Linked DNA regions of Spartinivicinus marinus. The protein of the gene in region 2 interacts with the protein of the main gene of each other region in a pairwise test. Links are inferred from orthologs where the notes say so. Each region holds a gene or a part of one and is shown on either strand. Other genes may lie near its edges. The genes, in order: OQE68_RS16505 and kdsB.

Evidence for each region.
Region 1: the proteins of kdsB (region 2) and OQE68_RS16505 interact in binary tests that used the Escherichia coli proteins (3 or more experiments, as listed by UniProt). The link is inferred for Spartinivicinus marinus from one-to-one orthologs.

The regions. Positions count from the first base shown.
Region 1 is NZ_JAPJZK010000001.1:3,680,504-3,695,251, forward strand. Bases 1-2,703 are described here. They hold OQE68_RS16505 (TetR/AcrR family transcriptional regulator), read right to left. Parts: upstream 1,796-2,703; coding sequence 1,205-1,795; downstream 1-1,204. Other genes in these bases: OQE68_RS16500 (alkene reductase), read right to left, coding at 1-1,080; OQE68_RS16510 (MBL fold metallo-hydrolase), read right to left, coding at 1,955-2,703. Also shown: more of OQE68_RS16510, read right to left, coding at 2,704-2,728; OQE68_RS16515 (type 2 periplasmic-binding domain-containing protein), read right to left, coding at 2,894-3,613; OQE68_RS16520 (alpha/beta fold hydrolase), read left to right, coding at 3,853-4,680; OQE68_RS16525 (DUF1244 domain-containing protein), read left to right, coding at 4,716-5,009; OQE68_RS16530 (alpha/beta fold hydrolase family protein), read left to right, coding at 5,141-6,424; OQE68_RS16535 (MlaA family lipoprotein), read left to right, coding at 6,488-7,243; OQE68_RS16540 (hypothetical protein), read left to right, coding at 7,796-8,053; OQE68_RS16545 (substrate-binding periplasmic protein), read left to right, coding at 8,079-8,846; peroxide stress protein YaaA, read right to left, coding at 8,885-9,652; OQE68_RS16555 (PhoH family protein), read right to left, coding at 9,824-11,221; ATP-dependent RNA helicase RhlB, read right to left, coding at 11,952-13,388; OQE68_RS16565 (hypothetical protein), read right to left, coding at 13,822-14,268; OQE68_RS16570 (vWA domain-containing protein), read right to left, coding at 14,607-14,748. UniProt on the Escherichia coli protein: Involved in response to both electrophiles and reactive chlorine species (RCS). Represses the transcription of the nemRA-gloA operon by binding to the NemR box.
Region 2 is NZ_JAPJZK010000001.1:5,560,875-5,575,732, reverse strand. Bases 4,147-6,959 are described here. They hold kdsB (3-deoxy-manno-octulosonate cytidylyltransferase), read right to left. Parts: upstream 6,035-6,959; coding sequence 5,258-6,034; downstream 4,147-5,257. Other genes in these bases: lpxK (tetraacyldisaccharide 4'-kinase), read right to left, coding at 6,268-6,959; OQE68_RS24830 (Trm112 family protein), read right to left, coding at 6,074-6,259; OQE68_RS24840 (low molecular weight protein-tyrosine-phosphatase), read right to left, coding at 4,789-5,274; murB (UDP-N-acetylmuramate dehydrogenase), read right to left, coding at 4,147-4,789. In the rest of the region: 23S rRNA pseudouridine(955/2504/2580) synthase RluC, read right to left, coding at 1-275; OQE68_RS24850 (Rne/Rng family ribonuclease), read left to right, coding at 924-3,671; more of murB, read right to left, coding at 3,779-4,146; more of lpxK, read right to left, coding at 6,960-7,287; OQE68_RS24820 (ExbD/TolR family protein), read right to left, coding at 7,387-7,809; OQE68_RS24815 (MotA/TolQ/ExbB proton channel family protein), read right to left, coding at 7,806-8,438; OQE68_RS24810 (DNA internalization-related competence protein ComEC/Rec2), read right to left, coding at 8,481-10,808; OQE68_RS24805 (DUF2062 domain-containing protein), read left to right, coding at 10,919-11,458; OQE68_RS24800 (hypothetical protein), read left to right, coding at 11,504-11,815; lipoprotein-releasing ABC transporter ATP-binding protein LolD, read right to left, coding at 11,912-12,613; OQE68_RS24790 (lipoprotein-releasing ABC transporter permease subunit), read right to left, coding at 12,606-13,850; OQE68_RS24785 (PilZ domain-containing protein), read left to right, coding at 13,973-14,566; OQE68_RS24780 (hypothetical protein), read left to right, coding at 14,563-14,850. UniProt on the Escherichia coli protein: Activates KDO (a required 8-carbon sugar) for incorporation into bacterial lipopolysaccharide in Gram-negative bacteria.

The DNA.
Region 1 (14,748 bases), 1.9 Mb from region 2 along the record:
ATAATCAGTATAACCTTTTTCATCACCTCCATAGAATGATTCTTGCTGAGGTAGATTAAGTTCGGCGTTATTCTGGAACCGCTCTACTAAATCAGCATTAGCAATATAAGGCCGACCAAAAGCTACCAGGTCTGCATGCCCACTGTTAATGACTTGTTCGGCACTGGCCTGTGTATAAGCCCCGCAAACAATAATAGGCCCTTGAAATACTTGGCGTAATTGCTGGCGAAATTCAATTTCATATGGTTGGCCATTATCCCAAGTGGGCTCATTGATATGAATGTAGGCTATTTGCCGTTTATTGAATTGTTCAGCTAAATAAATTGCCATTGTCTCTGATTCAGTATCATCAATATCATTAAATGCCCCCTTGGGTGATAGCCGAACACCCACTTTATTAGCGCCTATCGCATCGATTAAAGTATCAATAATTTCTAAAGTGAAGCGCGCTCGGTTGGTGATAGAGCTACCATATTGATCGGTCCGATGATTGCTGTTGGTAGACAAGAATTGGTCTGGTAAGTACCCGTTAGCTGCGTGGAGCTCAACCAAGTCAAATCCAGCTTCCATTGCGTTAAGGGCTGCTTGCCGATAGTCGGCGATAATTGCTTGAATTTCAGAAACTGTTAGGGCTTTAGGTGTATCAGTGCTAATACGGGTTAATTTGCCTTCTTGTAATTTATAACTTCTGGCCCCTTCAGCCTTGATTGCTGAAGGGGCCACGGGTGCTTCGTTGTTAGGTTGAAATAGTCGATTAGAGATACGCCCAACATGCCATAGCTGAATAGCCATGCGTCCACCTGCTTGATGAACAGCTTGAGTAATTTGCTGCCAACCAGCTATTTGAGACTGGCTATAAATACCTGGAGTACAGGCATAGCCCTGGCCCTGTGGAGAAATTTGGCTGGCCTCAGAGATGATTAATCCTGCTGAGGCTCGCTGGGTGTAGTATTGTGCCATTAGCTGGTTAGGTACATCTCCTGCACTTGCCCTGGAACGAGTTAAAGGAGCCATGATGACTCGGTTTGGTAGTGCTAAATCACCCACCTGGAATGGAGACAATAGTTGATTGGATGGCATAATATTTCCTTAGTAGACCAGTCGTCTAGTTGTTAGGTAGAAAAAAATGAGGCGGGACTGTATTTTTGCCAGGCCTCAGTACGGTATTTTGGGTTTGTTATTAATGCGTAATAAATATCAAATTTTATTTGGTCAATATACACTCAGTTAAAGCCATAGCGTTGGTAATAGCTGACTTATCTCGTCGTACTTTTGTGATTAGGCTGGCTCCCATCCACTGCTGATAAAGAGTAAATGCTGTATAGTGTGGATCTAAGTGTTCAGATAGTGAACCATCATTAACACCTCGTTCGATGCAGGCAGCTATTTTCTGAATGACTGAATCAATGCCTGACTTTAATATTAAACGCATATCGTCGGATAAGTCAGATACTTCAGCAGAAAGCTTTACTGCCATACATTGTCTATCGCAACAAATGGCTGCCTGATTTTCAAACCAACGCTGCCAATATTCCATTAATAGTTGCTTGCCTGTTTTTTCAGGCTGAGCAAATAGATCTTTCAACAGTTTGTTGTAATCGTCAAAATAACGCTTGAGTAGTTCTACACCAAACTGCTCTTTAGAGCGAAAATAATGATAAAACGAGCCTTTGGGGACATTGGCTTGTGTTAGGATTTGTGCCAACCCTACTGCAGAAAAGCCTTTGCTGAGAATTAACTGCTCACCAGCATTCAGGATGGTTTCTCGGGTATCTTGATGTTCACTACGTGTCATGTTCAAATACTAGCACCTGATTAGACCGGTCGTCTATAAAACTTGTTAGATCAAATAATCATAGTCATTCCTAGGGTTTGGTTATATGGTGTTTTTTGAGGGATGTCTATAATGGTTAGCAATCAATGACTAATAACCTTAGTGAAGAGCCGCTGTCTATCAAAGCTTCCCTTCTTCCCTGGGGATAGAGCCAAACAATATTGAGCGAATGACATTTTGCTTTGACATGTCACCCCGTGTAAGTAAAGTACGTAGGCTGTCCTCATTGCCTAACAGTTGTTGGCTTATGGCTTTTATTGAGTAACCTTTTTGATGAAGATAGCGGGTTTGCCCTTCTAGCTCTATTAAGTAATTAAGTTTATTTTGTAGCGCTTGCTTGCCTTGTTCCATGACTGGGCGGTGAGCACAAAACAAATGCTCAAACTCTAAAGTCACCAATCTTTTCAGGCTTTCTACCGTTTTAGCGAAATCTTCGTCACCCCTAAAAAGTTTGATTTTATCTGCTAAAAATGCATCGCCAGAAAATAGCCAACCTTCATTAGCTTCAAAAAAAACAACTTGGTCATCACAGTGGCCAGGAGCAGGGATAACTTTAAATTGATAATGATCAGTCTCAATAATGTCGTCTAAACAGTCAACTTGAACGGTGGGGGCTTTCCCCCATACCAGTTGGTGATAAAGTTTATATTTAAAGCCTCTGGCCATTTTAGTCGCGCTAGCTGGTGAAGCAAGTACGGTAAACCCTGCATCAACTAAAGCGCTGGCACTGCCAGTATGATCTTCGTGGTGATGGGTAATAATCGCTTTGCGAATCGATTGTTCATCAGCAAACTTGAGTACTCGGCGATGCTTGCTATAAATGCCTGTGTCTATCATGATTCCATCAACAGCATAACATCTGACGGTCATTACTGGAGGCATAAATTTGAACATGGGTCTTCCCATGTGTAGAGCGGTAACTGGCCCAAATTGTTCAATGCAGTCCATAGCGTAGGTTAATACCAATAGTGATTGTATTTTTATATTATATACACGACATAATACAAGGAATATATATGTTTAGCGAATTTTAGATGTATGCTTATTGTTATAAAAGGTTTAAAATTCGACACTTACATTATATTTTTTTCTTAGTTTGTCTATCAATTGTGCTTCGACAGTTAAAAACTGATTAAATATTTTGATAGTTTTTGGGTGTTTAACAGTAGAAAGATAATATGAGCTTTTTATATAAGGTAGTTTGTTATTAAACACTAATGCCTTAGGTGAGTGAATTGTATAATTTAAATGGTACCTTGCAACTGCAATATTAACATAAGCCCCATCGATTTTACCAAACATTACTTGAGATAGTAATTCTATCATTGTTTCGCTTTCATGTAGTTGAATCTGTCCAGACTCAATTAGTTCAGTATATCCCCATGGGGTAAAATTTTTTATAGTTCCCAGGTTTTTTAAAAAAGGTAGGCCTTTAGATTTTATTGCTGGCATAACTATAATACCATCAATATATTGGCTGACCGATTGACTGTAATGTACCTTTATATTTTCTTTTCCTTTTGAATTCCACTGTGGGTTATCAGGGTATTTAAAGTCTATTGATTGTGTTTGCAGTAGCTCTGTATAAAGTTCGCTCACAGCTAAAAGGCGATATTCAATAGTGTAATGATGGGTTTTGGCAAAAGCATCGAAAACCTCTCGTGTGTAGCCAACTAGTTTTCCATATTCATGGCTATAGTGAGGAAAGTAATTGAGCTTTTCTACACCAATGATTAAATGGTTAGGTTCCTTTGCATGGCTTATTCCGATGAGTAACACCCAGCAACATACTTGATAAAAAAAACTGAAGTTACTAGCCATTGTGTTCTACTGCCTGGAGCTTACGTTGCTTATAAGTGTAGGGTTGATGACTGGAATTTTCCTCCAGCTGAAACATTTGTTTGTTAAGCTGGGTCATATAAACATTGCTTTACTCTAATTGCTTCTATGTATAGGGTGAAGCAATTCTGGACTGAGAGCTTATGCAACGTTAGGTGGTTATAGTGGAGGTTTAGAGTATGTTTACGCTATGGTGGCGATTGTGTATCACGACCATCCTTTCGTTTAGCTTATTAGTTGTATCGGGATATCAGTGGGTTCAATTAGTTCAGGCATCAGTGGATGTGAATGCTAATTCTTATTTTATAGGTGCTGAGCCGCAAAGGTTACACTATGTTAAAACTGGAAACTCGGATGCTGCTGTTAGGGTGATTTTTATCCATGGTACGCCTGGGCAGTGGCAAAACTATTCCTATTATTTAGCTGATGAGCAATTGATGACACAAGCAGAGCTAGTGGCTGTGGACCGTATTGGTTTTGGCCTGTCATCAGCTACAGTCAGCCCTTCATTGGCTACTCAGGCAAAACTGCTAAAACCTTTGTTAGAAACTGACAAACAAATCATTTTGGTGGGACACTCATTAGGAGGCTCCCTAGCAACCAAAATGGCTATCGATTATCCTGTCCAAGTAGCGAGTATTATGCTAGTGGCTGCTTCTCTAGATCCAAGTCTTGAATCTCCTCGCTGGTATAACCAAGTGATTGAGTGGCCTGTGATCCGCTGGTTTGTACCAGAAAAGCTATTAAAAGCTAACCAAGAAATATTTAGTTTGGCTAATGAGCTGGAAAAAATGGCGGATGACTGGTCAAAGCTTAAGGCTAAGGTTCATATTGTTCATGGTAAAGAGGATAAATTAGCCTATTTTGGTAATGCTGAGTACGCTGTACAACAGTTAATGGGCAAAGCAGTCAGCTTAAATGCTGTAGCTGGAGAAGGCCATTTTATCCTATGGGAAAACCAGAAGTTGATAAAGCAGGATTTGTTAAGTTTGATTCAGAGGTTATGATAAGAGCTTAAATCTAACTAAATTAGTGAATGAGCATGGAACAAACAGATAAACAAACTGCGGTAGAAGCTGCTGTATTTAGACGACTGGTAGCGCATTTAGATAGCCGCAAAGATGTACAAAATATTGACCTGATGAACCTGGCTGGCTTTTGTCGTAACTGTCTGAGTAAGTGGTATGTACAAGCAGCAAAAGAGCAAGGTACTGAAATAGAGTATGAGCAAGCCAGAGAAATGGTGTATGGTATGCCTTACCCAGAGTGGAAACAGAAGTATCAGAAAGAAGCGAGTGCAGAACAGTTAGCGGAATTTAATAAAACAAAGAAGTGAAGGTAAGCATTGGTTATCAATGTAGTTTGAAATATAGCTAAGTTGATAAAGTGCACGAATAATATTCGTGCACAGTGCGCCTGTTTATACATATGATGGATGACTTCTAAAAGCAACGGATTGTACTGATTATGCTTGTGATAAAGCAAAAACAAAGGTATTTATTGTTATTTCTTTTAATTTCATTCACTTGTGTTACAGCAGTAGCCTCTGAATATGGATTTCCAATTAAAAACCCTTTTTTTGCAACAATAGCCACTTCGCCACCAGAATACCGACCAAAGTTATTGAATGACAGCGAAATTCAACAAAAGACTGTTATTGTTAGGGGTATTAGAGATAACTTACCAAATAACCTATGGGATGTGAAAGACTTTACTGTGCCTGTTGCTTATCAGTCAGAGGCTGCACCGTTAATTTTTGTTATAGCAGGTACTGGTGCCAGCTATAAAAGCCAGAAAATGCAATTTTTGAAAAAGATATTTTATCAAGCAGGTTTTCATGTTGCTTTATTATCTTCTCCTACTAACTATGACTTTATTGCAGCGGCTGCCCCACAAGCGAGACCAGGTTTAAGTAAAACTGACGCAAGTGACTTATACCAAGTGATGCAAAAAACAGTGGCTCAACTTAACGTTAACCATAAAATAAAAATAACGGGCAATTTTTTAGTTGGCTATAGTCTAGGTGCTTTACAGGCTGCATTTGTTAGCTATTTAGATTCGACCATAAAAACCTTTAAATTTTCGAAAGTGGTTTTAATCAATCCACCTGTGGATCTGTATACATCATTACAAGCACTTGATAAATTGGCTTTAGCAAAGGCTTATAATGTCAATAGTGCAGAAGGCTTTTTTAACTTAATGTTTACTAAGTTAGCCGCCTTTTTTGCCAGCCAAGGTTACATAGCAATTGAGCAAGGCCTATTTTTTGATATTCAAGGTTCTGGGCAAGCATTAACTAGAGAGGAAATGGCATTGCTGATTGCTGCCAGCTTTCGGTTTAGTGTGGCTGAGATGAGTTTTGTGGTGGATCAAATCAACAAACTTGGCGTTTATATTGATCCAAAAGCAGAACTGAATATTAGTGCATCTATGACTCACTTTTTTAAGCAAGCACTACTATGTAACTTTCACTGCTATTTAAATAAGTTTGTAGCACCTTATGTAGGGATGCCTTTGGGTGAAATTATTAAGAAAAATAGTTTGAAAGCGTTGAAGCAATACTTGTCTCAGTCAAATAATATTTATGTTATTACTAATAAAGATGATTTTATTTTATCAAATCAAGATATACAGTTTTTAACTAAAACCTTTGGTGAAAGACTAACTTTATACCCTTATGGTGGCCATTGCGGAAACCTTAACTATCAACAGAACGTTGATGATTTATTACAGTTGTTAAAATATAAGTAACAGGTACAACTACCGATACTATAAATGTATATAAAAATGCTTAAAATTAAAAAAAGAATCTTGATGGGTGTTTGGTTATTTGTAAGTATACACTGTTTAGCCGCTGAACGAGAAAATCCTATTGAAAGCCTTGATTTTTGGGGAAATGAAGCCAGAGAGGCTACAATAAAGGATATCAATTTTATAGATGCATATGACCCATTAGAACCGGCTAATCGAATTTTATATAAGTTTAACAGGCAGTTTGATGAAAATGTGTATTTACCCGTTGTATCTACTTATGAGTATTTAATTCCTGAGTTCATTCAAGATAGAGTGAGTAAAGTGCTTGATAATGTTTCTGAGGTGGCGAACATTGTCAATAATGGGTTGCAATTCAATTTGAAAGGGACTTTATACAGCTCTGGACGTTTATTGATAAATACTACCGCTGGTATATTGGGGGCATTTGATGTAGCCAGTTATATTGGAATGCAGCGACACAATGCTGATTTTGGTCATACGCTAGCATTTTATGGAGTCAATGATGGCGCTTATATTGTATTACCCATATTAGGGCCAACCAATCTTAGGGATATGGCTGGGCTCATTGTGGATAGTTTTTTACTTAACCAGGTTAATTGGTTAACAATACCTCGTACTACTGTTAGCCATCCGGCTGTTTTCGCGTTAAATGCTATTGATCGCCGTCATCAAATTCCATTTCGTTATGGTTCACTAGACTCACCTTTTGAGTATGATATGGTACGTTATCTATATAGACAGTCACGTATGTTGAAACTAGAGGTTAATGCTCTAAGCGAACAACGTGAACATTAAAATGAGTTAAGCTTATATATCCTGTTTAGCTCAGCAGTAATAGTAGGTGAAGTAAAAGGAGTATTAACATTGCAAATATACGGTGATATGACTAATATGTCATATTAATTCACCCGTCTGAGAATTGTTACGCTTTTGTTATTAGTGATTTTACGGTTTGGCTGCCAACGAAATTATAGAGATATTACATGGCATAACTCCCTATAAACCACTTGCATTGACTATATACCCATCATGAATGATTTTTAGGTGTAAAAATCATTCGCGAAGAGTATATAACCTTCGCTGAGAGTATTCTTGCTATTTTGTTAACATTTAATTATGGATTGTGGTTGGTTTGTATCCTTTATGAATGGACTATAAGCATTATACTAAAAGTGTCTTTGAATTAAACAGTAATGGGACTTGGCTTCATAAAAATTGTATTCTACTCACCAAATAAGGGGTAGTTTAAAGCGCTTAAGTGGTTTGGCAAATTACTTGCTTTAGTTAGGGTGTATTTATTTTTATCTACCACTAATTTCAAGATCTTTTTGACTTGAGGTGTAAGATATGTACCTAACAAGAGATAATAAGCTAGCTAGTAAGTTCTCAGATAATCAAAGTTTGCCAGATCAGATTATTTTAATTAAAGAGCGATATTCCCAATTACTTAATGATAGTTTTGCTAAATTGCCGGAGAAAAAAATGGAGTATAGCTTATGGTCTTGGTTGATAGTATATGAAGCACTACAGCGAATTTTAGATTATAACTTGCCAGCGAATGACTTTGAGGGTGAGCTGAAAAATGTCATTGATATGCGATTGTAAGTGAAGTTTATAGTTAAGAAAAATAATGGTTAGGCTAATAGCTGTTACTATACTACTTATCAACTCGTGTTATGCTCAAACTGTCATATTGGCCTGTGGTGACTCTGCAAATCCTCCATTTATCATAGGGGGCGGAACAAAGTTGCTTGATGAAAGGCCTGGTGTTTCCATAGAGATGCTTAAGTTAGTAGAGGAGCAGCTAAATATTAAATTGACTTTGTTGCGTTTGCCTTGGCAGCGGGGATTAAAAGCTATTGCTGCCAATAAGGTTGATGGTCTTTTTCATAGTAGTTTTAAACCAGAGCGTTTAGCAATAGGGGTTTATCCAATCCAAAATGGCAAACCTGATATTGATAAAAGAATGTTGAATTGGTCATATGTCTTGTATAAGCTTAATAGTTCTCCTTTGAACTGGGATGGTAAACAGTTTACTGAGCTGAATGGTGCAATAGGTGCTACAAGAGGGTATGCAATAGTTGATCAACTAGTGAAACTGAGTGTAGATGTTGAGGAGGTCGAAAATACCCTACAAAATATGGAAAAACTGGTAGCAGGCCGTATCGCTGGTATTGCAGATTTGGAAACCATGGGTGATTTTATTTTAAAGAAGTACCCTGAAAAATATAGTCAAGTGATTAAAATAAAAACACCTCTTAGAACCAAAGCATACTTTTTGATGTTGTCTCATCAATTTGTTCAAAAAAATCCAAAGCTAGCAGAAGATATTTGGTCTACCATCCAACTTATACGTGAATCAGATAAATATAATGATATTTTGAGAAAATATATGTAACTGATTCACATATAAAATTATCTTATTAAAGGGTTCCCTTATTGCTTTCTGGTGAATACCCACTCCTTGGCAGATGACAAATCTGGTTGATATTGATACCCGGCAAGATCGAATTGCTTTAATTTTTCTGGGTTTTTGATTTTGTTTTTTACTAGATAATTAACCATCATCCCTCGAGCTTTTTTAGCTAAGAAGCTAATCACTTTATATTGGCCATTTTTCCAGTCTTTAAAAACGGGTGTAATGATATCAGTGTCAAGTAGCTTGGGTTTGATGGATTTAAAGTATTCATTAGAGGCTAAGTTAATCAAAGGGCCTTTCACATCTGCTAGCTGTGAGCTTAATTGTTGGGTAATTTGCTCTCCCCAAAACTGGTATAAGTCTTTGCCATTAGTATTTTCTAACTTAGTTCCCATTTCTAGTCGGTATGGCTGGATAAGGTCTAATGGCTTTAATAAGCCGTAAAGGCCTGATAATATTCTTAAATGCTGCTGAGCAAACTCAAATTGTTTTTCTGTAAAGCTTTCTGCTTCTAGCCCAGTATATACATCACCTTTAAAAGCTAATACTGCTTGTTTAGCATTATTTGGAGTAAATGGTAAATGCCAGTTATTAAAGCGGGCTGCATTTAAACCGGCAAGTTTATCGCTGAGCTTCATTAACTGGGCTAGCTGATCGGGACTATATTGGCGAAGTATTTTGATTAATACTTCAGAATGTTTTAATAGCTCAGGTTGAGTATATGTAGGGGTGGTAGGGGGTGTTTCAAAATCCAGTGTTTTGGCAGGGGAAATAACAGCTAACATAGTGGCTCTATCGTATTGTTCTAACAGTCAATCAAGTCTAACGAGCTCTTTGCTCTTGTACAAGAGGTGGCTATCTATAAAGGCGATAGGGGATGTATATCGCCTCTATGACCGTTTATATCTTTCGTTTTAGGTTTGATTGAGTGCTGTTATGCTCCACTAACAATGTTGTTATAGGTTTTGCTCAGCAAATTCAGCTAACAATGATCGTGGGACTCCTCTTAATTGAATATTTCCGCCATAAGCAAAGTTTTTAAAGCGCTCTGTTAGATAGGTGAGCCCTGAGCTGGTTGCGCTAAGGTAGGGGGTATCGATTTGGGCCAAATTACCCAGACAAATGACTTTGCTCCCACTGCCTGCTCGCGTAATGATTGTTTTCATCTGGTGAGGCGTTAGGTTTTGGCACTCATCAATAATAATTAAGCTATGTTGGAAACTTCTGCCTCGAATGTAGTTGAGTGATTTAAAGTGCAGTGGCACTTTTTTCAGAATGTAATCAATACTGCTATGTGTACACTCATCTTCACAATGAAGGGCTTCCAGGTTGTCGGTAATGGCGCCGAGCCAAGGCTCCATTTTTTCTTCTTCAGTGCCAGGTAAAAAGCCGATATCTTCATCCAACCCTTGTACACTACGAGTGGCAATAATACGACGATACCGCTTGCTAGCAACAGTCATTTCTATGGCTGCTGCCAAAGCTAAAATTGTTTTACCTGAACCTGCTGCCCCCGTAAGGTTGACTAGATGAATATCTGGGTCCAGCAGCAACTGAAGCGCCATTGCCTGGTATATATCCCTGGGTTGTAACCCCCAGGCTTCCTGCTGCATTAGGAAATCATGAGTAAGGTCGAGCATAGTTACTTCAGTATCGCTAATCGCTTTAATTTGCCCAATAAACCCTTGTTCATCCAAAATAAACTTATTGGGGTATACCTCAAAAGTTAAGTTGTCTTTGGGAATAATGTGTAATGTTTGTCCTTGCTCTTGTCGGGTAGACACATGATGTATTTGCTCCCAAAATGAACCAAAAATTTCCTGATAACCCTTACTGAGTAGCTCCACATCAGATACTAATTGGTCGTTGTGATAGTCCTGAGATTCTATACCACAACCCCTAGCTTTTAGACGCATATTGATGTCTTTACTGACCAGGATGATTTTTTCATCTTGGCAAATGTGCTGTAGAGAACAAATGTGGTTAATAATGATGTTGTCATTTGCTGGCGAAAGAAAGGAGATTGCTGGATCATTGAGAGGCATCATAATGGCCAGTGTGCCTAAGGGAGGAGATTCATCATAGCGTCGAATGGGCACGCCCTGCTCTACTTCTGCAGGAGGGGCTGAGCCAAGAATTTGATCAATGACGCGTATTGCCTGCCGACAGTCCGCAGCCATGGTGTGCTTTCCTGTTTTAAGTTTATCAAGCTCCTCTAATACTGTAATGGGAATAATAACTTTGTGCTCATCAAAATTCATTACGGCATTGGGGTCGTGGATGAGAACATTGGTATCTAGAACAAAAGTACGTTTCTGGCTCTTGATTAATTCAAGCTGGATGGCATCTACCATAGGTGGGTACCTTTCAGTGCAAAAGACCACTATCTAAAGAACATGTATTCGAAAAGAAACTTGCTCCTGTTTCCTATGTAACTACAACAAGATGGCAGTAGCGTGACTAAAATTAACCTCCTTGTTTTAGATATTAACCCAAATCAGCTAACCCTCAAGGCTTAATGTTGTTTGAAAAAACATCAAAAGATGTAGAAACATTTCTATTAAGCAGGTTTAGGCTGGACGTTAAATTTTTGTAACTGTTGGTAGCTAGGACATTCATACAAGTCATGACGTCTTTTTAGGTTTAAAAAATAACCGAATGTTCATAGTGCAAGGTGTAGCAAATTAAAGAAATAACAAAAAAAGCCGGCATATAGCCGGCAACAGTAGTAAAGTTATTTAAGGCATCTGATAACAGTCTATCTGACAGCATACCCTTAAATAACTGATAGCGAGAGTAGATAGTCAATGCTTGAGTATATGTGTTAACTGGCTAGCTATCGCTCAATATATGCTGCTCTTCTGTTGCCAGAAGTACTATTGGGTTTGCATAAATTGAATGGAGCTGAACACCATCAAGCAAAACTAACTGTATAAATATACAGTATTTTGATGATATGTAAAAGTATTTCTTACTCTGTGTTGATTAGCCTTTTGTCTAATCATGAAGATGAACAATTAATCATAGTTTGCAAGCGATTACTTTAGGTAGTGCATGGTTGAAGAGAGTAAAAGGCAGCAGTTGCTACCTTCTTCTTTGAGGCTTTTTATGGTGGCCTGTTTTTTTATATTGCTTGTGTGGCTTGTGGCGATGGCTTTTGGTAGGCGACGTTTTGCTTTTAACAGGTAAAGGCTTAGTTAAGTAGTTCTCGGGTGGTTGCTCAATCGTTAAAGACATGCCTAACAGTTGCTCTAGTTCTGGCAGTAAAAATGCGTCTGACTCACCTGTTAAGCTTATGGCTACGCCGGTTGCTCCAGCGCGCCCCGTTCGGCCAATGCGGTGCACATAGTCTTCAAGGTCATCGGGAAGGTTGTAGTTAATCACATGACTAATGCCATCAACGTGAATACCCCGCCCAGCCACATCAGTTGCAACTAGAACACGGATTCTACCTTCTCTAAAATCTTCTAAAGTACGGAGCCGCTTTTTTTGGGCTACTTCGCCAGATAATAAATCACAACTAATACCTACCTGATAGAGTAGCTCTTGTAACTTGCGGGTTTGATCACGCCGATTTGCAAAGACAATAATACGGTGAAGATCTTCTTGTAAGATGAGATTGACCAACAGTTTTGCTTTGCTATTTTCTTCTACCATATAAAAATGCTGAACAACCGTATCGGTTGTTACTTGTTCAGGCTCAATTTCTACTTTAACTGGCTGGTAAGTCCACTGATCTATTAAACGAGTCACTTCATCATTAAATGTGGCACTAAATAACAGGGTTTGTCTGTCTCCTTGCTTAGGGGTGGCCCTGACAATTCGTCTAACTTGAGGTATGAAGCCCATATCTAACATACGGTCTGCTTCATCTATAACCAACATCTCAAGTAGATCTAGGTGAATATCTTGCTTTTCATAGTAATCAATTAAGCGGCCTGGTGTTGCAACGACAATATCTAAAAATTCATTGTGCAAGTGTCGGCGCTGCTTGTCGTATTCCATTCCACCCATAATAGTGGTGACATTAATTGAGCTAAATTTACACAGCTCTTTGGCATCGTTAGCAATTTGCATTGCCAGCTCGCGAGTGGGCGCCAAAATTAGTGCTCTAGGCTCTCCGGCATAACGAGGAGTGGGGCTGGGTGTCTCTAATAGTTGCTTTATAGTACTAACGAGAAAAGCGGCAGTTTTTCCTGTGCCAGTTTGAGCGCGTCCAATTGCATCGCGCCCAGCTAAAGTGGCCGTCAGCACTTCAGCTTGAATTGGTGTACAGTAGCTGAAGCCTAAGCTGTGTATTGCTTGCATGAGTTTGTCTGGCAGCTCAAAGTCATGAAAGCGAGTTTTCCCCTCAGCCTCAGGTACAGCGAATTGGCTGATCTCCCAGCTTGTGTTGTTGGGAGAAGAGGAGAGCTTTTGATTAACGGCTTTAGTGGGTTTATCAGAAAGCTCCTGACTTTCTGGTAAGGAGGGAGAGGCTGTTGTTGTGTGGTGTTTGGGTTTGAATATCTTATTGAATATCTTGATCAAAACTCACCTGCATGCTTAAGTCACTTATCTGATCCTATTTTGTTGAAAATAATACGTCTTTTATGAAAAATCGCCAACTTTTTAACAGCACTTGGCTTGTTAAATGAAGGTTAGCAGAAGCTCGAAATAATTGGCATTGAATGAGTACAAGTAGAGAGCAAGGATAATGAGGGTAAGGATTGAATTATGGCTAGAGATCTTTTGTGCTTTCAGTTGGCCAGTTGGAAGCAGTTGTTCGTTTGCTAGAGGTTAAGTAAGCAGGCTAGGGTATAAATCGTAATAAGTATGAAAATGCTGAAGCCTTTGAATTCACTGAGCCACCTTGAAGCGTCATGTGGCCTGGTGAGATATTGGGCAAGTAGTGTATAGCAAACAGCGTCCCTGCTGATATAGCTCTTGTTGGCAGAGTGCTAAGTGAGTGGACTTAAGCTAGGCACTGAAAGTGCGACTGAAACCCAGCTGCAGGGCTTAGTATTGCCTCTGTGGTTTCACCTATTCGACAAAATAAAAAGGGTTGCTTGATGGTATCTTGCTGATACTCAGCAATGACCTCTATTTTGCCTACCAGTTCTCTGCTGAAATTAGCTTTTTCCTCAATAGGAATACGGTATTCAGTATGCTCTGGACCACCAATACGCTTTACTTCAAATTGCTCAAGGTAGCTACAGGCAATCTCAAGCCTAATAACATAGGCGTGGCCATGCTTAGGCAAGTACCACTCTTTTGCTATTTGTTTTGCAAATGATTCATGTAATTGTGGGTAAAAAAACTTTTGGCCAAAGACATGAGATGGTATTTGACTAAATTCAAGTTTTTTTAGTGCTTCAAATTGATCAGGCCCAATTGGCCGAAAAAGCGCTGTTGTTTTCATTGTGTGCCTGTCTGGAACAAGGTTCTCTTCCATTAGCTTGTAGTAAGTAGTATAGGGAATACGTATTAAAGTGCTGTGCGGCTGTTAATATTTTTTTATTGCCAAAATGAAATTATGTTTAAACTTGTTGCTAATTCTCACACTCATTTTACTTGACTAAACACTTAAGTTGTCTGGACTATGTAGCTGTTAACTGTATTGGAATGTAGTGATGGTTATAAGTTTAGTGCTTTTTATTAACATATACCTCCTACATATAAGTTTTAGTGGCTAGCTTCACGGTAGTAAGTTGGTTTGTTTTGAGTTTGAGTAATAAATCACTATTTTTCGCCTGTAGCTTATAGCGAGTGAGAAAGTAAGGAAGTAGTCGCTTTTGTGGCTTTGGTTAAACTGGTTGAAGTAATTGAGTGGTTTGGTACCAAAGGAAGTGCTAACAGCTGTAAAGATTTATGAGTATTTTCAGCTTCGTTTGAGCCTAGT
Region 2 (14,858 bases):
GACTGCTCTAGCTCTTTTAGCACCTTCTGATGGGGCTGTACCACCGGTGTTGTTTGGCTAACACGAATGGGTGGAACTCGTACTATATCTCCTGCCAAAACACGATACTCAGGTTTTACTCGCGCCTTATTTACACGCACTTCCCCTTTGCGAATAATGCGATAAATTTTGCTTTTAGGAACACCTTTTAGGCGAGCCATTAGCCAGTTATCCAGCCTCTGGCCTACTTGTTCGGCATCAATAGTTAAATATTGGACAGTTTGATTAAGGTTCACGTACAACTCTTGGAGGGCTAACCAATAATAAGAGCGCTAGTTTAGCATTTTTTGTATTAATTGAAGCACTTATAAATTACTGATATATTTGGCCCCTGCTATAATTAGGTCACTGGTTAAACGTTATGGCAATCACTCAAGATTTAAGACCATAGTAACCAGTTGCAGCCGTCAATTGCATTGGCTTATTTCTATAGTGCAACTGGCTAAAAGCATATAAGTAATTGAAATTATTAAGATTAGGGCATACACACCACACAATTTCACTATATTAGAGGTGTGTATAATAAATATGCTACTAATCAATAGAAGCACCATATCAGATTCTGTGTAAGTGTGGAGATAAATTGTCGTTAGCATGCAGATAGAACGACCAGCAACCTTAACAACCTATGTTGCCAAACTTGCAAAAACTCCGCACAGGTGATTAAACCCGACATGAAAGGGTCGCTTGGTAAAAGCAGCAAAGCTAGGTCGTTACAACGTTAAATACAGTACTTACTCGTAACCCTGAAGCTAACCTGACAACCAATCATAGAAGGAAGAGTGACAAGCAGCGGTATAGCGCCTACACAATAAAATGATAGGTGGTGCCTGACCTATTGAGTTAGTCAGCATTCAATTAATAAACAGGTACTACAAAACTCTATGAAGAGAATGTTAATCAACGCAACTCAGCAGGAAGAGCTAAGAGTTGCCCTTGTTGATGGTCAACGGTTATATGATTTAGATATTGAGTCTGGTTCAAGAGAACAAAAAAAAGCCAATATATACAAAGGAAAAATAACCCGTATTGAGCCCAGCCTGGAAGCAGCGTTTGTTGATTTTGGCGCTGAACGCCACGGCTTTCTTCCTCTTAAAGAAATTGCCAGAGAATACTTTGTTAACTCACCTCAAGGTCCTGGCCGCCTCAACATCAAAGATGTTGTCTCTGAAGGTCAGGAGATCATTGTTCAAGTTGATAAAGAAGAGCGCGGTAACAAAGGTGCTGCTTTAACCACTCTGGTCAGTCTGGCGGGTCGCTATTTGGTGCTTATGCCAAACAACCCCCGTGCTGGTGGTATTTCAAGACGGATTGAAGGGGATGAACGCGCTGAGCTGAGAGAAGCCAAAAGCAAGCTGGAGATTCCACCTGAGATGGGTGTTATCATCAGAACCGCTGGCTTAGGCCGTACTCATGAAGAGCTTCAATGGGATCTGAACTACCTACTCAGAATTTGGCAATCAATCAAAGAGGCATCAGCGGAGCAACCTGCTCCCTTCCTAGTCTTCCAGGAAAGCAATGTTATCATTCGTGCCATCCGTGACTATTTGCGCCAGGATATTGGTGAAGTACTGATTGATGACGCTACCGTTCATCAAGAGGCTCTTAAATTTGTCCAACAGGTGATCCCACAATATCAAAACCGGATCAAACTGTATGATGACAGCACACCTCTATTTAATCGCTTCCAAATTGAAAGCCAGATTGAAACCGCCTTTCAGCGTGAAGTAAAGTTACCTTCTGGTGGCTCCATTGTCATTGACCCTACTGAAGCCCTGGTGTCTATTGATATTAACTCTGCTCGGGCAACCCGTGGTGGTGATATTGAAGAAACAGCGCTACAAACCAATTTAGAAGCAGCTGAGGAAATTACTCGCCAGCTTCGGTTAAGAGACATTGGCGGCTTGGTTGTTATCGACTTTATCGATATGGGCCCTATCCGCAATCAAAGAGAAGTCGAAAACCGGATGCGTGAACTACTTCAAGTCGACCGCGCCCGAGTGCAAGTCAGCCGGATTTCTCGCTTTGGTTTAATGGAAATGTCCCGCCAGCGACTAAGGCCTTCCTTAGGTGAAACCAGTGGCGTAGTTTGCCCTCGCTGTAATGGTCAGGGCTCTATCCGTGATGTTGGCTCACTGTCACTATCAATCCTGCGCGTAGTTGAAGAAGAAGCACAAAAAGAACGCACCTCTGAAATTCGCACCCAGGTTCCTATCACCATTGCCGCCTTTTTACTAAATGAAAAGCGCTCATTGATTACAGATATTGAGCAGCGCTATGGCATTCGTGTGGTTGTGATTCCCAATCCAAATTTAGACACACCTCATTTTGAAGTGCAGCGTCTAAGGGAAGATCACTTACAAACTCAAACAACTGAAAGCAGCTATGAGATTGTCAGCGACTTAGAACCAGTAGATGTTGAATTTTCAACTGTTCGCAATACACCTAAACCTGAAGCAGCTGTTAAAAACATTGAGCCAACTGAGCCTGCGCCAGTACCAGCTAAGCCAAGTCTGTTTAAGTCTATTGTCAGTTCTTTATCTGGCATTTTTAGCCCGGAAGAAACTAAAGTAGCACCTCCACCAGCCGCTAAGGAGCAGCGTAGCTACAACCAATCGCGGCCACAACAGCAACGCCAACAGCAAAAGCCTCGCTCCGAGCGCTCTACTGAGCGCCCAGCAGGTCGCCGCAGTCGCTCTGACTATGAGAATAAACCAAACCGAGGCCGTGACTACGACAACAAGCCCAGTCGGGATAACAAGCAAGAGTTCACTGAAGAGACAGGCTATAAAAAAGAACGCCCCTCTCGTCGCTCAAACTCTCGCTATGAAGACAAAGCGCAGCCAACCACCAGCCAAGACCGCCAGGAAAGCGCTGCGACACCAACACAGACTGTTGAAAGCGACTCTCCAAAGCGTCGCCCTAGAAACGGCTCACCCAACAAGCGTCGTAGCAATCGCCCATCACAGCGAGGACGTGACTACAATGACAGTTCACAGGTAACTGAGACAGTCTCCGAGACTCAACCTACGACAACCACCACACAAATTCCAGCAACAGCTGAAGCACAACCCAAGTCTGCCCCCAAAGCAGTTGAGGGTAAAGCTCACAACACTACACCTGTTGAACCACAACAACCTGTAGTTACAGAAAAGCAGCCTTTACCAGTTACTGAAACTGGCTTCGAGCAAAAAGCTAGTGCTGAACCACAAAAGCAGTCAGAACCAGCAGACAAGCAAAAATTGGCGACGACTACTGAGTCATCAGAGCAGCCTAGTGAGAACCAACCTTCAGAGGTAGCTGCTGCTCCTCAAAGACGCCAGAGACGTCGAGCTTTAAATGATCCAAGAGAAGCGCGCCGTCAACAGGCAAAGCAGGCTGCTGACAAGAAACAGTCTGAGCCAGCTGCTCAGGAATCTGTCGCTGTGACTTTCAAGCCAGAGATTACTGAAGACGTGAAGTCTACCAAAGCTGAGTCAGAAACCCAGACCAGCTTTACAACTTCTTTGGTCACTGAAATTAAAGCGCCCAGCGAAGCAGAAGCAAAACCTGCTAAAACTGAAGCTGCTGCTGACAAAGGCAAGGGACAAGATACTAAGCAGTCCACAATCAACTCAGAGGAAGCCAGCTGATTCTACTTGGCTAAGCACTTCAAGCTAAAACCAAACTAGGAGGGCATGCCCTCCTAGTTTGGTTTTTTAAGCTGGAAAAACTATTGAAGAAACTATCTGAAACTAACCTAGTAAACTCTTGGTTCTACTTCCAACTCAATTCCAAATTGCTCACTTACTTTTTCAGCAATCTGACTGGCAAGCGCCATCACTTCACTACCTGTACCCATTCCTTTATTAACAATCACTAACGCTTGCTTATCATGCACCCCTACTTCTCCTAGGTATTGGCCCTTGAAGTTACACCGTTCTATCAACCAGCCAGCCGCCAGTTTTACCTGATCATTAGCTGCTGGATAGTGGGGTACTTCTGGGTAAGACTGAAGAATTGCCTTAAGCTGCGCTTGGGAAATAACTGGGTTTTTAAAAAAGCTGCCGGCATTACCCAGTACTGAGGGGTCTGGTAGTTTACTAGAACGAATATAGCACACAGTATCACTGACTAGCTCAGGCGTTACTGGTTTATCAGCTAGTAGCTGGCTCAATGGATAATAATGAAGCTTTGGCTGAAACTCAGTATTTAGCCTAAAGGCGACCTTAGCAATAATCCAGGGGGAGTCCGGCTGCTTAAAAATACTTTCTCGATAGCCAAACTGACATTCATCAACAGAAAATTGCTTAATTTCTTCTGTTTCCTGGTTAAATGCCCATAGGCTTTCCATAACATCTTTTAACTCAACTCCATAAGCTCCAATATTCTGAATGGGGGCAGCCCCGACTGTACCAGGAATCAACGAGAGATTTTCTAGACCTGATAATCCTTGCTGAAGCGCCCAACACACAAACTGATGCCAGCTTTCACCAGCACCTGCTTCTACAATCACCTGACCATTTTGCTGAGCTACAATCTGTTTGCCTTGTATAGCTATTTTGACGATCAGCCCCTCAAAGTGTTGAGTAAACACCACATTACTACCACCCCCTAAAGGAAGCAGCGTTAATTGGTGGGATTTTGCGTATTGAACCGCTTTGGTCAGCTCACTAAGTGAACGCACTTCAACCCAGTACTCTGTCGAGGCAGGGCAGCCTAAAGTATGATGAGATTGCAGGGCTACCTGGCGCTTTACTGATAAAGTCATTACAACGGATGTTCCTGCTTAATTTGCTGCAACAACCCTTGTGCAGCCATTTCCACTAAATCCAGCACCTGGGCAAAGCCATTTGCTCCACCATAGTAGGGGTCTGGAACTTCCATTTCGCTCTGCTGTTGAGCAAAGCTCATAAAAAGCTTTAGTTTATTATGGTGATTAACTGGAGCCAGCTGCTTTAATGCGGATAGATTATTTTTATCCATAGCCAGAATGTAGTCATAAGCCTCAAGATCATCGAGAGTGACTTGTTGTGCGCGTATCCAGCTGAGATCGTAGCCTCGCTGACTGGCCGCCTGCTGAGACCGCCCATCAGGCGGCTCACCAATATGATAAGCTGAGGTACCTGATGAAGCGACTTGAATTCGGTCAGCCAGCCCATCATCTACAACCATCTGCTGAAATATGCCATGGGCTGTCGGCGAGCGACAGATATTGCCTAGGCACACAAACATCACATTAATCATTATCTGCATTTCCCTCTACCAACAGCCGCACCTTAGCTAGATCCTGCTCAGTATCAACACCAATAGGTGGCACCTCAACTGCCTGTGCCACGGCTATTTTGACACCCTGCCATAAAGCTCTCAGCTGCTCCAAACACTCCAGTTGCTCAGTTGGCGCCACAGGCCAGTTAACATAACGATGTAACAACCCTACCCGATAACCATAAATACCAATATGCCGATAAAATGGGCCCGAAGGTAACTGAGTAGGTAGCTGTGCTAAATTGAACTGCTCCCGGCTCCAAGGTATTGGCGCACGGCTAAAGTAACTGGCTTCCCCTTGGGCATTTAATACCACTTTCACAACATTCTGGTTGAACAAGTCATCAACTTCAGTAATTGACTCAATTAATGTGGCCATTTCGCACTCAAGTTGCGAGCCAAGCAAACCAGCTACTTGATTAATCACTGAAGGAGGAATCAATGGTTCATCCCCCTGAATGTTCACCACCACCTCATCATCAGCCAAAGCCAATTTCCTAGCCACTTCTTCCACCCGATCAGTGCCTGAAGGATGATTAGCCGCAGTTAGACAAACTTCTCCACCAAAAGATTGAACCACCTCAGCAATTCCTTGATGGTCCGTGGCTACCACTACCCGAGCAGCCTGGCTTTGCAATGCTTGCTGATATACATGCTGAATCATTGGCTTATCGCCAATTAGCAATAGTGGCTTACCTGGTAGCCGGGTTGATGCATAACGAGCAGGTATGACAACTGTGAATTTCATAAGAGAAATAGCTTCAGTAGTATAAGATAAGTGATTGAATTACTTATTTAATCTTTCATCCGTTGTTAAAGTGCGCGCTTCTTGTTCAAGCATAACTGGAATCCCATCACGGATTGGATAAGCCAAAGCATCATGACGACAAATCAACTCTTGATGTTCTTGGTCATACTTTAACTCCCCTTTACACAAAGGGCAGGCGAGAATTTCTAGCAGTTTTTTATCCAACATATTCTTTATTGGTTAACCTTTTTTGATTGTGCTTGTTTAACCTTCTCTTTTAACTGCCGCCAAAAGCTTTCAGGCAGCTTAGCAGCCACCAGCAAACTCCAGTGCTTGGCAGTGGCAAATGATCGACACTTCACTGCATCCTTTGATGTCATCAACACGGGTAGCTGATCATCAAACTGAACGTCTTTTGCTGTTAGCTGTGCATGATCATCCTTTGGATGAGGAATCACCTGCATCCCCAAAGATTCGCAAGTAGCAAAGAAGCGCGCGGGGTTGCCAATACCTGCGACGCCATGCACTTGCTTAAAGTCATCAAGACTGCCCCTAGTCAATGGCCGTTTTTCTCCACTACTGACTTGTACTAAACACTCGGGAACCAGTGCCATTAACTGCTGAGGCTCTGTAATAGCCACTAACGGTGCATCTCCATTCACTACGACAAAGTCAACTGTTTTCAGCCGCCCTGGTGGCTCTCTTAACGGTCCTTGGGGCAAACAATAGCCATTTCCTAAACCACGAGCACCATCAATGACCACCAACTCGATATCACGACCTAGTGGGTAATGCTGCAAGCCATCATCAGCAACAATGATATCAGTCTCAGGAAATTGATTCAGCAGCCCTTTTGCTGCTGCCACTCGCTGAGGGGCTACCATTACAGGCACACCTGTAAGCTGAGCCAGCATTACCGGCTCATCACCCGCCACACTTGGATCACTATCAGGGGTAACAGCTAACGGGTAATAAGATGACTTTCCCCCATAGCCACGGCTAATAATCCCAGGGGTACATCCCCAGCCTTTCAGTTGCTCAATCATTGCTGTGACTAAAGGTGTTTTCCCTGTACCTCCTACTGTAATATTACCCACTACAATCACAGGTACTGGTGCTTGCCAAGCAGGCTCTGCCCCACTAAGAAAGCGCTGTCGTTTATGCCTAATAACCTGCTGATACAACAGCCTTAAAGGCATTAGCCAACGCAGCTGACGATCTGGTTGATACCAGGCATTTACCAGCCAGTTCATGGACTCACCAATTTAAATACGAAGCAGTAAACAAAATTAGGCCAGCAACAGGCTGGCCTAATTAAATTAAGTAGTAAAGAGTATCAAGGTCTGATTATTCTACTCTTCTTTTGACTTTTCTTGGGTAGTAATACTTAAGTGGACAAACCCCAATTGACCTGCTGCATCCATTGCTGTCACTACCGCCTGATAAGGTGCATTGGCGTCAGAGGTGATCACCAACGGCAGTTTATTATTGCCTTTTGACTCTTTTTGTAATGCGGTTTTGAGCGTTTTAATTGACGTATTGACCAGCGACTTGGCATTCACTGCATATTCACCGGTTTTACTGATCAGAATTTCAATTTGATCAGGCTTATTATCAACCGGCTCACCTGTAGCTTCTGGTAAATCAACACTTAAATGGGTTTCTTTAGTAAATGTGGTGGTTACCATAAAGAAGATCAGCAGCAAAAACACCACATCAATCAATGGGGTGAGGTTAACGGAAACCTCTTCCGTTAGTTGCCTGCGAAACTTCACTTGCCTACCTCACTGTAATCCACTTCACGCTCACCATGGAGCACTTCTACCAGTTTCGTGGCCTCTTGTTCCATGGCAATCACCAGCTCATCCACTCGGCGCACATAAAACCGGTGCATAATCAATGCAGGGATGGCAATTGTCAGACCTGCAGCTGTTGTAATCAGCGCCTCGGAAATACCACCCGCTAATGCATCCGCATTACCTGTACCGGAAATCTGAATTTCGGCAAACACTTTTATCATCCCAATGACTGTACCCAATAGACCTAATAGTGGGGTGATCGCAGCAATGGTGCCCAAACTATTTAAAAAGCGCTCCAAATCATGAACAACGCCAGAAGCCGCTTCTTCAATCCCCTCTTTCATGATTTCGCGACCATGTTTGGAGTTGCTTAAGCCTGCAGCCAAAATTTGCCCTAATGGGGAGCTGCCTTTTAGCTCTTTAAGTCGTTTACTATCAAGCTGTTTATTTTTAATCCATTTCCAAACCAAGGCTAGCGTATGTTTAGGTGCAATTTTTGAGGGCCTTAATGTCCAGGCACGCTCGATAATAATAGCCAAGGCAAGAATAGAACAAATAAGAATTGGCAGCATTAGCCAGCCACCGGCTACAATGAGTTCTTTCACGACATCTCCCCTTATGAATGTTGGGCCAACTCTAACATAAAGTTATAAGCGACCGAATAGCCTAGTGCTAACTTTTTGTGACCAATATCTAGGATAATCAAGGCGGTAGCGCATTGTTAAGGCTGGTTCTGCTGCTTTATCAAACAGCCACTGAATTGACCCTTCATCTGCTGTATTGTAGGTAAGGATTCCCGACTGTTGCAGTCGCTTGACTAATTTTTTATTCGGGTGGCCATAACGGTTTTGATAGCCTGCGGAAAACAATACAACTGATGGCTTTACCTGCTTAATAAAAGATACACTTGTAGCATAATAACTGCCATGGTGAGCCGCAACCAAGACAGACGACTTAAGCTGTTGCCTCCACTGTGTAACCAATTGACGCTCCTGTTTTGCTGATATATCCCCCGTTAGCAGGAGCTGATGATTACCTGTCATCACTTGCAGAACACAAGAGCGCTCATTTCGATCCTTACCCTGCGTACCCGCCAAATAGCGAAATACCACACCATCCCATTGCCAGCTTTGTCCTGCCTGACAGGGTTGTACCGGTTGAGCCAGTCTGATTTCTGTAGCTGTACCAGACTCTAACCCATCGATAAAGACGGCTGTACTTAGTTCCTTTAGCCCACCACTATGATCTTGATCAGCATGACTAATAATCAGCTTATCTAAATGGTTAATTTGCTGCTGTTTTAAAAATGGAATGATTACCGCACCCACCGCACTAAAACGTGGATTCCACTGTGGCCCTGTATCATAAATCAAGCGGTGATTTTTAGTCTCAATCAATGCGCCCAACCCCTGCCCAACATCAAACAACGTCAAACGAAACTGGCCAGCCTCAAGTGATGGAGGCTCAGGTTTAAAATAACCAACTAATACTCCCACCATGATTAGCCCGCTCCGTCCAGGCAATCCTGCTGGTAATAGCCAAGCTAAGGCAAACAGTAATACTCCCAAAGGTGTCAAGGCAAATGTTGTCTGTTCACCCGCTGATAATTGGGCAAGCAACTCAACACCAGCTGCCAGCCCTTGATTGAGCATTTTTAAGCAAGTCCAACCAAACGCTGAAAAGCTTGCTAGCAATACCGCAACCAACAAAGCTGGCATTATAACAAAACCCAATAGCGGTATTACCAGCAAGTTAATCAGTGGGGAATACCAAACGCTCACTTGCTGCCAGTGAATAAACAGTGGAAGCAAGGCAATCCAAACAATCCACTGGGGCTTAATCCATAGAGAAGTAACACCAGTGACAGCCCGACGATGACTAAAAGCCACTAACAGTGCTGCAACGGCAACAAATGAGTACCAAAACCCAGCACTGACAACGGCTAGTGGCTGCCACAACAATACAAAAGCCAATGCCACCCACCAGTAGCTTAGCGGTTGAAACTGCCAGCGCCCTGCGAAGGCTACAGCACCAATGGTGAGCATTACCCAAGCACGCTGAACAGGGAGTTGAAAGCCACTTAACAGCGCATATCCTGTCGCCAATATCCAGCCTGCGCCAATGGCCCATTCCCTAGCTGTAACAATTAATGGTAACAGCTGCAATTTTACCAATACTGAAGCTAGTAGCGCTCCCAATACGGCACACAAACCTATATGCAGCCCCGACACAACAACCAAATGAGTCGTACCAGTTTTATTCAACGCATCCCACTGGTTTGGTGTAATAGCGGTTTGATCTCCCAACAACAGCGCTAACAGCAAGCCGAGTGATTCACCTGATAGTTGTTGCGTGTAATGTTGCTTTAGCTTCCAGCGCCATTGATCAAATAGCGTTAGCCATTGGCAGCACCCTAACAACTGATTTTGCTGACTTTCTCTGACATACCCCGTTGCATCAATCCCTAGCTGTAATAAGTAACCTTCATAATCAAAAGCACCAGGGGATGCAAAACCATGGGGGCGCTTGAGCTTAACCAACAGCTGCCAGTATTGGCCAGGTGCCAGGCTTGGCTGCTGTTGATACCAATAAAGCCTAACTTTATCAGGCATAAAAATGTCATTAGTCCCAGGAGGCTGTTTTGGAACTTCAATATGAGTCACTTTAAAGTCAAAACGATAGCCATGGTCCCGGTGCTGAGGCAACCCAACAATATAGCCACTGATTAGCAAAGGCTGCCGTTCAAGTGGCTTTGGTAGCAACTCTGCCAATCCTATCAAGCCATAAGATACCCCCCAGCAACAACCCAAAGTTAAACCAAATAAGCCAACTAGCCAGCCATAAGCCAATCGCCAACGCAAAACGACTACAGCAGCTAAAATGGTTAAACCAACTACCAAATACCAAAAAGTAAGCTGAGGTAAATAAGCCACGAGTACGCAGCCAAAAGAAAAAGCTATTAGACTGCTACGCATCTATAGAGAACCATTTAAAATAAATGCATAATACGCCTGTTTAAGAAGGCCACTAAGTTAACATTTTTTAACAGGCTGCTTAATTGGTAGTTATCTAGCAGAGCCCATCAATGCCCAAAAAACTATTTAAGCGCTATCTGCCCCATCCAGATACGATTAAACAGAATAAATCTCTCCAGCGATTTTTAGGCCATCGAATACACGACCCTAATCTTTGGCATTTAAACCGTCGTTCAGTGTCATCCGCTTTTTTTGTGGGAGTATTCTGTGCGTTCATTCCTATTCCCTTCCAAATGGTAGTCTCCGCTTTTCTGGCTTTTATTTTTCGCTGTAATTTACCAATATCTGTCGCACTAGTATGGATTACCAACCCAGTCACCATGCCCGCCATTTTTTACTTTACCTATAAAGTAGGCTGTTTCTTACTCAATACGCCAGTACTACATATTGAAATGGAACTGACCACCGAATGGGTTAGCAGCCAGCTAGCTAACATCTGGCAACCTTTGTATTTCGGCTCTATCATTAGTGGCGTTGTCTTGGGGTTAGTCAGTTATTTTCTAATCCGTGTATATTGGCGATGGCATGTTGCTAAAGCTTGGCAACACCGAAAAAAAAAGCGGAAAAGTCAGCCTCATGACAGACACTGACGACTCAAGCACTACACTTTTCTTAACCCTTGAAGTAAATGCCCTATGAATAAACGTTTTAACTCGAGACGTAAAAACCCCAAACAGCAAGGCCGTGGCACACTGGAAAATATTGTGACCGATGGGCCTCATAACGAATGGTTAGGCATGCCGGATTACTACATCCATACCTTAACCGTCGATGGAGAAGAGTATAATTATTTAAGCCCAGACGAAGTGCTTGATGTTAAGGTCGGTGATAAGGTCGTTTTCCGATACCAATTGGCTGGTAAAATCAAGCGTATTGATAAACGCTCCTTAGGCATTGCAATTGACCCAAGTACTTATTTAAATCAAACGACAGATGATGATGACTAAGCACCTGTTGTTTTGCATAAAAAGCACTCACTAAAAAAGCAAAAGGCCGTGAGTCTGATCTCAAACGGCCTTTTTATTTTAAAAATACGACTGATGTTATTGCTGGAACTTGTTAACCGAGACCAGTTGTCCATCCTCCAGCTTCAATACTCGATCCATTTGTTGAGCTAACCCCAGATCATGGGTAACTACCACAAATGCGGTATTCACCGTCTGGCTAAGCTCATGCATCAATCGATGGATACTATGTGCTGTATGCTGATCCAAATTACCTGTTGGTTCGTCCAGTAAGACACACTTTGGTTGAGTAACCAAAGCACGAGCAATAGCGACCCGCTGCCGCTCACCACCGGATAACTCACCTGGTTTATGCTGTAGCCGGTGACCCAAACCTACTTGTTCTAACAGTTTAATCGAGCGAGCCTTCGCCTCCTTGACTGACACTTCTTTACGCATTAACAGTGGCATGGAGACATTTTCAACCGCCGAGAACTCAGGCAGTAAATGGTGAAACTGATACACAAAACCTAAACTACGATTTCGAACCAGCCCCCGTTGGTTCTCATTCAGCAGGGTTATATCCTGGTTATCTAACAGTACAGTGCCATGCGAAGGGGTATCCAACCCGCCCAATAAGTTAAGTAATGTAGTTTTGCCCGAGCCAGAGCTACCCACAATACTGACTCGCTCCCCGACTTCCAGCTGAAAGTTGATTTTTTTAATGACCTCAACTGTCGCAGGACCTTCTTGGTAGTATTTGGCTAAATCCTGGCATACTAAGACTGGATGACTACTCATAACGTAAGGCCTCTGCAGGTTGAGTGTTAGCAGCACGGAAAGCAGGATAAACAGTCGCTAAAAAGCTTAGTAACAGCGTAGCAACGGCTATTAGGCCAACATCCTGCCATTGCAACTGGGAAGGTAAGTAGCTGATAAAATAAACGTTAGAATCCAAAAACTGTATGTTAAGCAAATGTTCTATAGCTTTGATCCAAGCAGGCAAGTTCAATGCAGTAACAACTCCAGCAATCACTCCAAGTAATGTACCCAGCACGCCGATAACAGCCCCTTGCACCATAAAAATGGCCATTACCGTACGAGTAGTTGCCCCAAGAGTACGTAAAATCGCAATATCAGATTGCTTATCATTTACCACCATGACTAGCGTAGCGACAATATTAAAAGAAGCCACTGCAATGATCAGGGTTAGCAGTAAACCAACAATGGTTTTTTCCATTTGAATGGCTTGGAATAAGCTACCATGGGTACGAGTCCAGTCTCTCACGTAATAGCGTCCAGGCAAGTTGCTGGCTACTTGCCAAGCAACTTCTCGAGACTTAAACAAGTCTTTGAGTTGTAAGCGAATACCTAGCACGCCTTGGTTAATTCGCATCAGCTTAGCGGCATCTTTATAGTGGATATAGGCTAAGCTGGCATCCAGCTCAGCACCCACTCGAAAAATACCCACGACATTAAAACGCTTCAGTCTAGGGAAAACTCCAGCAGGGTTAATCGATGCCTCAGGTAAAACCAGCGTGACTTTATCACCGACGTTCACCCCTAATTGACGAGACAATATATCGCCTAAAATAATACCGAACTTGCCTGGTACCAGGTCAGTCAGTTTACCTGCATCCAAGTGCTCATCAATAATTGAGACTTTACTTTCATAGTCAGGGTTAATCCCTTGAATATAGGCACCTTTTACATGACCACTTTGAGTAAGCATGGCTTGAGTGCTGATGAAGGGAGCTGCCCCAATCACTTCTGGTGACTCTTCAACCTGCTTGATCAGCTCAGGCCAGTTCTCAATGGTGCCTTGAGCCGTGGTAATAGTGGCATGGGGAACCATACCTAAAATGCGCTGTTTCAGTTCTCGGTCAAATCCATTCATCACTGACAACACAACAATCAATACCCAAACCCCTAACGCCAAACCAAGAAAGGAGATCAGCGAGGTGAAGGAAATAAAGCGATTACGTCGTTTGGCTGCGGTATAACGCAAGCCAATAAAAAACGGTAATGGTTTGAACATGAAGTTTTTTGCCTTACAGACCAGATGTTTCCCAGTGAATTCTCAAGGATTGAGCATAACCTTATGAAATATTCGGGCTAAAATGTTAATGGAGTTACTAAATAATTAACAGGGCGGTTATTATGCCAGAAGAACTGGCTGATCGGCGCGATTTTTATCGAATCGATGACACTGTAGCAATCAGTTACCAGGTGATGGATGCCTGCCACCAGCCAGACTCCAAGTACTTTCCTTTTAATAATGAAGCTGAAATCTTCCACTTATCCAGCAACCTGCAAACATTAGAAAGTGAAGCTCATCACTTATTGAGAGTTATTAATGATAAGAACCGCGCGATTGCCCAATACTTAAAGAATATTGATCGACGCCTTCAACTGATGGGCAATGCCATAGCATCTTGTAGTAGCGAATTGCTTAACCTTCCTAAACAGAAAGTCAGCCTGAGTGAAGGCGGCTTGAGCCTTAACCAAGCTGATCCGCTTCCCGTCGATCAATACCTAGCCATTAAGCTGGTATTGCAGCCAAGCCATGCCGGCTTGTTGATTACCGGGAAGATAGTAAAATGTGACAAAATTAAAACTGGTTATCACAACCGAATCACGTTTGAACATATACTTGAGCCCGATCGCCAGTTGTTGGCCAAGCACATTATTCAGTATCAGGCCAAGCAAAGGCGACAGCAATTGGAACAGTCGAAGCAGGAGTCGTCATCATGAAAACACTCATTCAGGCTACCCTTACCAGTGGGCTTATCTGCCTAGCGTGTTTAACTAATGCTCAAGAGCTAACCGTTGGCCAACATGCTCAGGCCAGTCAACAATCAGCCCAGCCAGGCCATGGCATGAAACAACAAGCAGTAGTTGCGAAATACGGTCAACCCAGCGAGAAAACCTCCGTCGGTCAACCGGTCATTTCAACCTGGCGCTACGCCGATTTTACCGTCTATTTTGAAAATGATACGGTGCTATACAGTGTCGCGAATCGTTCATCACAAGAGTAGCTAGCATT